One region of the Paenibacillus sp. 276b genome, then DNA from elsewhere that is predicted to be linked to it. Evidence: riboswitches for the same ligand, from Rfam matches in the RefSeq annotation. Region 1 holds a riboswitch; the other holds the start of a gene.
The links. Region 1 has a riboswitch for FMN ahead of BLV50_RS05585 (DMT family transporter). Riboswitches for the same ligand answer to the same signal wherever they lie in the genome.

Region 1 (3,419 bases):
AAACGCAGCTTCTGGCTGAATCACTTGCAGTGTATCCAGCAAAGCAGCGCTGTCGCGAACGGAACGGGACAAGGCAAAATCAATTGAAGCACCCTGCCACTGACGACCAACTCCCGGTCCAACAGGTGTCCGTCCACGTGTAGGTTTTAGTCCGAACAAGCCGCTGAATGAAGCAGGGATTCGGATGGAACCGCCACCGTCACTGGCTCCCGCAAGGGGTACAATTCCCGAGGCTACCGCGGCAGCGGCACCTCCACTTGAACCGCCTGGCGAGTGATTCGTATTCCATGGATTTCGACTTGGACCGTGAAGACGGGGTTCAGTAATATTTTTCAGGCCAAATTCCGGTGTGTTGGTATGTCCGATGATAATGAAGCCTGCATCGCGCAGACGGGAAACGAAATTAGAATTCCGCTGTGCCCGATGCTCACTGAGAAGACGAGAACCCGAGGTGAGAATTTCACCTTCCAGGGATTGAGAGATATCTTTCAATAACAAGGGCACGCCGGCAAAGGGCTGCTCTCCCGGGCGAACTATACTCGCTTCCTGACGTGCACGTGTTTCATATGTACGAATGACTGCATTGAGCTGCGGGTTCACTTCTTCCAGGCGTGCATACGCCGCTTCCAGCAATTCGACAGGCGATATCTCCCGTGCGCGAACCAATTCAGCCAAACCTATAGCATCGTAAGATGTATACGAAAATGATGAAGACGAAGACATGATGATCGTTCCTCTCTAAATTGACTTAATCTACTATTCCATAAGTCATCGTACCACCGGAATAGCGAAAAGACAAAAGGCACTGAACATCTCAAAGGATGTCCAGTGCCTTAATTGATTTGCTTTTATATAAAATTCAATCCGTACGGAGCTTTGGTGCACCGTCAGCCGGAGTCGCTGATCGTTCTTGCTGTTTGGAGATGGCGAATAGGGCAATCCAGATGAGGATGAAGCCCACCAGTTGCTCCCATGTAATTAATGTGCGGAATGCAATCCAGTTTACCAGTACACCGGCCATCGGGAAGCTCAGTTCTGCGAGCGTTGCGACTGAGGCCTTGGTGGAGGAGAGCCCTTTGTAATATAACAGAAGACTCAGTAACCCTGGCAGTAATGCCTGACCCAGAATATTAAGTGCTACAGCCGCCTGTTCACCTGTAGCGGAAGGGAATGTCCAGGCAGCACCTTCGTTCCACGTCATAAAGATCAGCAGTGGCAAGGCTACGACAAAGCGCAGAGAGGTGACCGTTTCATAACGGGTTTGCCCCAGCATCAGCCGCCCCATAACTGTTGAACCGCCCCACAATGCAGCTGCACCCAGTGATAACAGGCTACCTGCATGAACCCAATTGTCCCAGTTGCCAAGGGGAAGGGTAAATCCAAACGTGAGCAGGTATGTTCCTGCAAGTGCAATGATAAACAGTCCACCGAAGCGGCGAGGCAATGTTTCTTTCAGCAGCAGCTTAGCCAGAACAATCGCAAATAGCGGCTGCATCTTTTGCAATAACAAAACGGTGTTGGGATCGTTATGCGTAAGTGCCAGGGTGAACAATACCGTGGCGAGAGCAGATCCTCCCCAGGAGATAAATATCACGGCAATCCAGTGGCGAGCACGCAGGTTTTTCAGATCGGCCCGGAACTTCCATAACACGGGAATCGCCACAAGGCTGACAATAATATGTTCCACCAGTACAATCTGCGTGGAGGTCATCGTTTTGAGCAAAATAATACGGAACAGTGGATCTACACCCCAAAGGGCGGCGCCGAGCACGACGAGCCAGAATCCGGTATTACTTCGTTCCTTGCGGTAAACTGTTGATGCAGGTTGTGTCTTTTCCATATTCAGGACTCCTTCGTCAGAACACGGAATCTTCAGTTGGCAAAATCGACAAAAGCCCCCGTTTTGGTATACACCAAATAAACGGGGGCTCAATCATTGACATGTCGTACGAAAATAAGCCTTTCGGTAACGGCATGTCAATGTGTTGATCTTCTCTCATCCGGACTTTACCGTCGGCCTTGGAGTCACACCAAGTCAGTCGCTGAATCCCTACATCGGGTCAAACAGCGAGTCGCGGGCTGGTTCCGAAGAACATCACCGCCGGTTGGGAATTGCACCCTACCCCGAAGATCCTATTCAATTATATTGTGTATTGAACAAGCTGTAACATTAATAAGTCCATCTTATTCCTGTAAGCGCTAGCAGTTCAAGTGTTTTTTTAGAATATGATATTCCAGCTTCCTTGTTGTCTGCGTAATAATACAATCTGTCCTGCATGATACGCATCGTGGAGTACCCAGCGGGCAAGCTCATGTGCCCATTTTTCATCTGTATCCATGTACGGGGCTTCAAGATCGGATTCTTCTAATGAAGCGAGCTGATCACGAAGTTGTCCGGCTAATTGCGTTGTATTTTGCATAAGTACACTCCAGCCAGCAGTATCAGAAGGGTCGCCCGGATCTCCGAAGGTGGATTCATTGTTTTCGGCAGGAGCACCAGAGGGTGTTGTGCCCTGAATACGACTCAACAAGCGATGATTATAGTAATACATATGGTTAACCAACTGCCAGATGCTTAATCCACCGGATGATGGAACCCAGGCTGCCTGTTCAGCAGTCAGTCCTTCGAGTGCCTTGGATAAAGGCACAATCCAGTTACATTGATCCCAGGTATCATCTTTCTGAATGAGCAATAGTTCTGTTGCTGTTGTAGTCATTGATTTTTCCTCCCTAAAATGAATTCATGGTAACTAGCTAAAGTGCTTAAATGTGGTTACAATTAATATAACCCAAACATGAATAATTGTAACTATCTTTTTAAATATAGGTAGTTACATTTTAGCGGAGGTACGTATGGATAGACTATGGACTGATTTTGTAAACAGTGATTACCATGACTGGCGTGGCGGGGATCGTTCAGAGGACAAGCTTGGTAAAACCGAATGGCAGCAAGGATTTATCAAACAATGGCAACTGATTGCACCTGTACCTGCTTCTCCGGAAGAGGAGGGAGCCTTGAGAAACTTTAGAAATGAATTGCAGGCTCTTGCAAGTCGTTTATCTGACGGAAATGCATTATCGAACCAAGACCTGGAATGGCTAAACGCCATGATGAAGGAAGGTCAAGTCATAAGAAAACTGAACGTTGGAGATGAGGGACTTAAGCTTTCACTTATTCCTGTAGGAACTCAATGGAAGCAGGTCATGGCTGAGGTAGCAGCCGATTTTGCCATCACCCTAGTTGAAGGGGATGGGGGAAGGATTCGTATCTGTGACAATACGGATTGTCGTTGGATGTTCTATGACGATACGCGCAGTAGAACCCAGAAGTATTGTGATGACAAGATGTGTGGTAATCTGATGAAGGTTAGAAGATTTCGGGCAAAACAGAAGAAGGATCAGCAGCAAGAGTAGAGTGT
Region 2 (3,419 bases), on a different contig from region 1:
TCTGGACCTGCCTAAAGTGCAAAGCGGCGATCTACTCGCAGTAGCTTGCACAGGCGCATACAACTACTCGATGGCAAGCAATTACAACCGGATTCGTCGTCCGGCAGTTGTGTTTGTCAAAGACGGTCAAGGGGATGTAGTGGTACGCCGTGAGACGTATCAGGACATCATCCAGAATGATCTCGTACCTGAGCGTATTGCAAAACAGCCAGTTACCCGTTAATTAAAGAACAAATAGTGGAGCACTATATGAAGAAGACAAAAAAGGACACTCCTTTTTTGTCTTCTTTTGCATCTTTAGGGCTGGATTTTGAAAAAAACTTGCTTATTATTTTGCGATCAATCCATTTTCAGTGTACACTAAGAAAAGTGCTATAAAGCTTGGCCCAGGGTCATGCGTTCTGGCACCATTAACGATGGTCAATACGAAAGGAGTCATTTACATATGGCGAAACAAGCGAAAATCAAAATGGCAAACGGCGGAGAAGTTGTAATCGATTTGTTCGATCAAGAAGCTCCAAACACAGTAGCAAACTTTGAGAAACTGGCTAACTCCGGTTTCTACAACGGTCTTGTATTCCACCGTGTTATTCCGGGCTTTGTAGCTCAAGGCGGATGCCCTAACGGTTCCGGTGCAGGCGGCCCAGGTTACACAATTAACTGTGAAATCAACCCGAACAAACATGAGCGTGGAACTTTGGCTATGGCTCATGCAGGCCGTAACACAGGGGGAAGCCAGTTCTACATCTGCTACCAACCGCAACCACATTTGGATGGACAACATACTGTATTTGGTAAAGTAACCAAAGGTATGGAATTCGTGGACGCTTTCGAAGGTCGCGACAAAATGGAAACAGTTGAAGTAGTAGAAGCTTAATCAATAAACGTATGTAAACCGTTTCGCAATTAGCGAAGCGGTTTTTGTTTACACTTAAGCTTATTAAAAGTTAGTATGTGACAAAAAGGAACAAAAAACAATTGATTTTTTGACGTTAAAGTGCTAACATCCAATTAATAACGCAACGAATCCTTCAGGGCAGGGTGTAATTCCCTACCGGCGGTGATGCAGTATGTGAGGATATCTATCCAGCATTGATGCAAAGTCCGTGACCCGTCTGCCTGTGGCAGATGGCTGATCTGGTGTAATTCCAGAACCGACAGTATAGTCTGGATGGGAGAAGGAGAGGGTGCAGTCCTTAGGGGCCGCATTCCGCAGGAGTGTTGCTGTACAGTTTTTGACGAATTCATTTCCTGTGCAGGGAGAAATCCGGTTACTTCCGGAAATCTTCATACATATGCCACATCATAGAAGCTCTTTACCTGTAATTGAAGTTCATTAAGGTATGTGTCTGCTTTCACTTGCCTGAAATGAAGTTTTGGGCGATGTGTTGTTGGCAATGTATCAATAGTACTGCTGGTGACACATGTCTCTCATCATCCCCATCGAACGGTTTGTTCGACGGGGATTTTTTATTGGATATGGAACATGCCTCTCTGTTGGAAGGGAGGTCTATAACTTAAGATTTTAACCGTGGGGTGAACGGACTTGGAAATGATTAATGATGAATTTTATATGGCGCTAGCACTGGATATGGCAGAACGGGCACAAGGACAGACCGGAATCAATCCGGTAGTTGGTTGTGTCGTGGTAAAAGAAGGACGTATCGTGGGCCTCGGAAGTCATCTCAAACGGGGAACGGGTCATGCAGAGGTTCATGCACTGAACATGGCGGGTAGTGATGCTGAAGGCAGTACAGTGTACGTTACGCTCGAACCCTGTAGCCATTATGGCAAGACTCCACCATGCAGTGAACGTCTCATTCATGAGAAAGTGAAACGTGTCGTTGTATGCTGCGAAGATCCGAATCCGCAAGTATCCGGCAGAGGAATCAGCATGCTGCGTCAACAAGGGATCGAAGTTGAAGTTGGAGTGCTGCGTGAGCGCGGAAGACGGATGAACGAGAAATTTATCAAATACATTACAACAGGTCTCCCCTTTGTAACTTTGAAGACGGCCTCTACACTGGATGGCAAAATTGCTACGCGTAGCGGTGACAGCAAATGGATCTCTAACGAGTCTGCTCGCGAGATTGTACACGCGCTTCGCCATCGCCATCAAGGAATTATGGTTGGTGTGGAAACGGTCATTGCAGACAATCCCGAACTGACGACTCGCTTGCAAGTGGAAGGGATCAGCCCGGTACGAATCGTGGTCGATTCCAAGCTACGCCTGCCTGTAGGCGCCAAAATGGTCAAGGATGGCCTTGCACCTACCTGGGTACTTACAACAGATGAGGCGAGCCCTGAAGCGGCTGAGCGGCTGGAAGCCTATGGGGTGGAGATTATACGTTGTGGTCCAGGACCACGTGTTGATCTGCTGAGTGCACTCAGCAAGCTCGGTGAGCGTGAGATTGGTTCGATTCTGCTTGAAGGCGGGGGCACACTGAATGGGTCCATGCTGGAAGCACGGTTGGTAGATCGACTGCTCATGTTCATTGCTCCGAAAATTGTCGGAGGATACGAAACACCAGGCAGTTTCCGCTTTGAGGGTGTAGAGCGCATGAGTCAGGCGATTCAATTACATCAGCTGGAAATTGAGCAAGTTGGAGATAATATCAGCATTGGCGGAATTCCGGTTTGGCCTGAATAAATGAATTAACGATAACGAAATAAATAAAGGAGGCGGTAGCATGTTTACCGGTTTGGTGGAAGAAGTCGGTCAGATCCGGCGGATAGGTCGGAAAGGCGAAGCGATGGTCCTGAATATCGGAGCTTCCGCCATCATGAACGACTTGAAGATTGGCGATAGTGTAGCTGTAAACGGGGTATGCTTAACTGCGACAACCCTGGAGGGTGGCGGATTTACTGCCGATGTGATGCCCGAGACATATCGACATACCAACCTTAGTCAATTGCAATCCGGTAGCAAAGTTAATCTGGAGCGAGCCATGCTGTCAGGTGGACGTTTTGGTGGGCATATCGTTCAGGGCCATGTCGATGGCACTGGGGTCATTGGCAGCATTACACGTGACCAGAATGCAATTGTTTTCGAGATCAAACCTGATGATACGCAGCTGTTCAAATATCTGATACCCAAAGGGTCTGTAACCCTGGACGGAATTAGTCTGACCGTTGTGCATACTTCACAGACCGCATTCACTGTATCCATTATTCCACATACCATTGGTGAGACTGTATTGAATGTGAAAAAGACGGGAGATACCATCAATATTGAGTGTGATATTTTGGGCAAATATGTGGATCATCTGCTGCACTATGGTAAGGGACATCAGGAGACCGGTGCGGGCAAGCCGCGAAGTATCAGTGAGGATTTCCTCGCTAATCACGGCTTTGCTTAACAAATCGTAATTGATTAACTACAAATATAAATTGAAATGGAAACTGGAGGGGGACCTATG

Region 2: another riboswitch for FMN. It lies ahead of ribD (bifunctional diaminohydroxyphosphoribosylaminopyrimidine deaminase/5-amino-6-(5-phosphoribosylamino)uracil reductase RibD); the one in region 1 lies ahead of BLV50_RS05585 (DMT family transporter).

The regions. Positions count from the first base shown of each region.
Region 1 is NZ_FNRR01000001.1:1,295,799-1,299,217, forward strand. Features, by position in the region: gene BLV50_RS05580 (amidase) at 1-723, opposite strand, end outside; gene BLV50_RS05585 (DMT family transporter) at 860-1,840, opposite strand; FMN riboswitch at 1,985-2,136, opposite strand; gene BLV50_RS05590 (DinB family protein) at 2,220-2,717, opposite strand; gene BLV50_RS05595 (CGNR zinc finger domain-containing protein) at 2,854-3,414, shown strand.
Region 2 is NZ_FNRR01000007.1:29,257-32,675, reverse strand. Features, by position in the region: gene lysA (diaminopimelate decarboxylase) at 1-223, shown strand, start outside; gene BLV50_RS25660 (peptidylprolyl isomerase) at 446-877, shown strand; FMN riboswitch at 1,024-1,187, shown strand; gene ribD (bifunctional diaminohydroxyphosphoribosylaminopyrimidine deaminase/5-amino-6-(5-phosphoribosylamino)uracil reductase RibD) at 1,547-2,650, shown strand; gene ribE (riboflavin synthase) at 2,691-3,359, shown strand; gene BLV50_RS25645 (bifunctional 3,4-dihydroxy-2-butanone-4-phosphate synthase/GTP cyclohydrolase II) at 3,417-3,419, shown strand, end outside.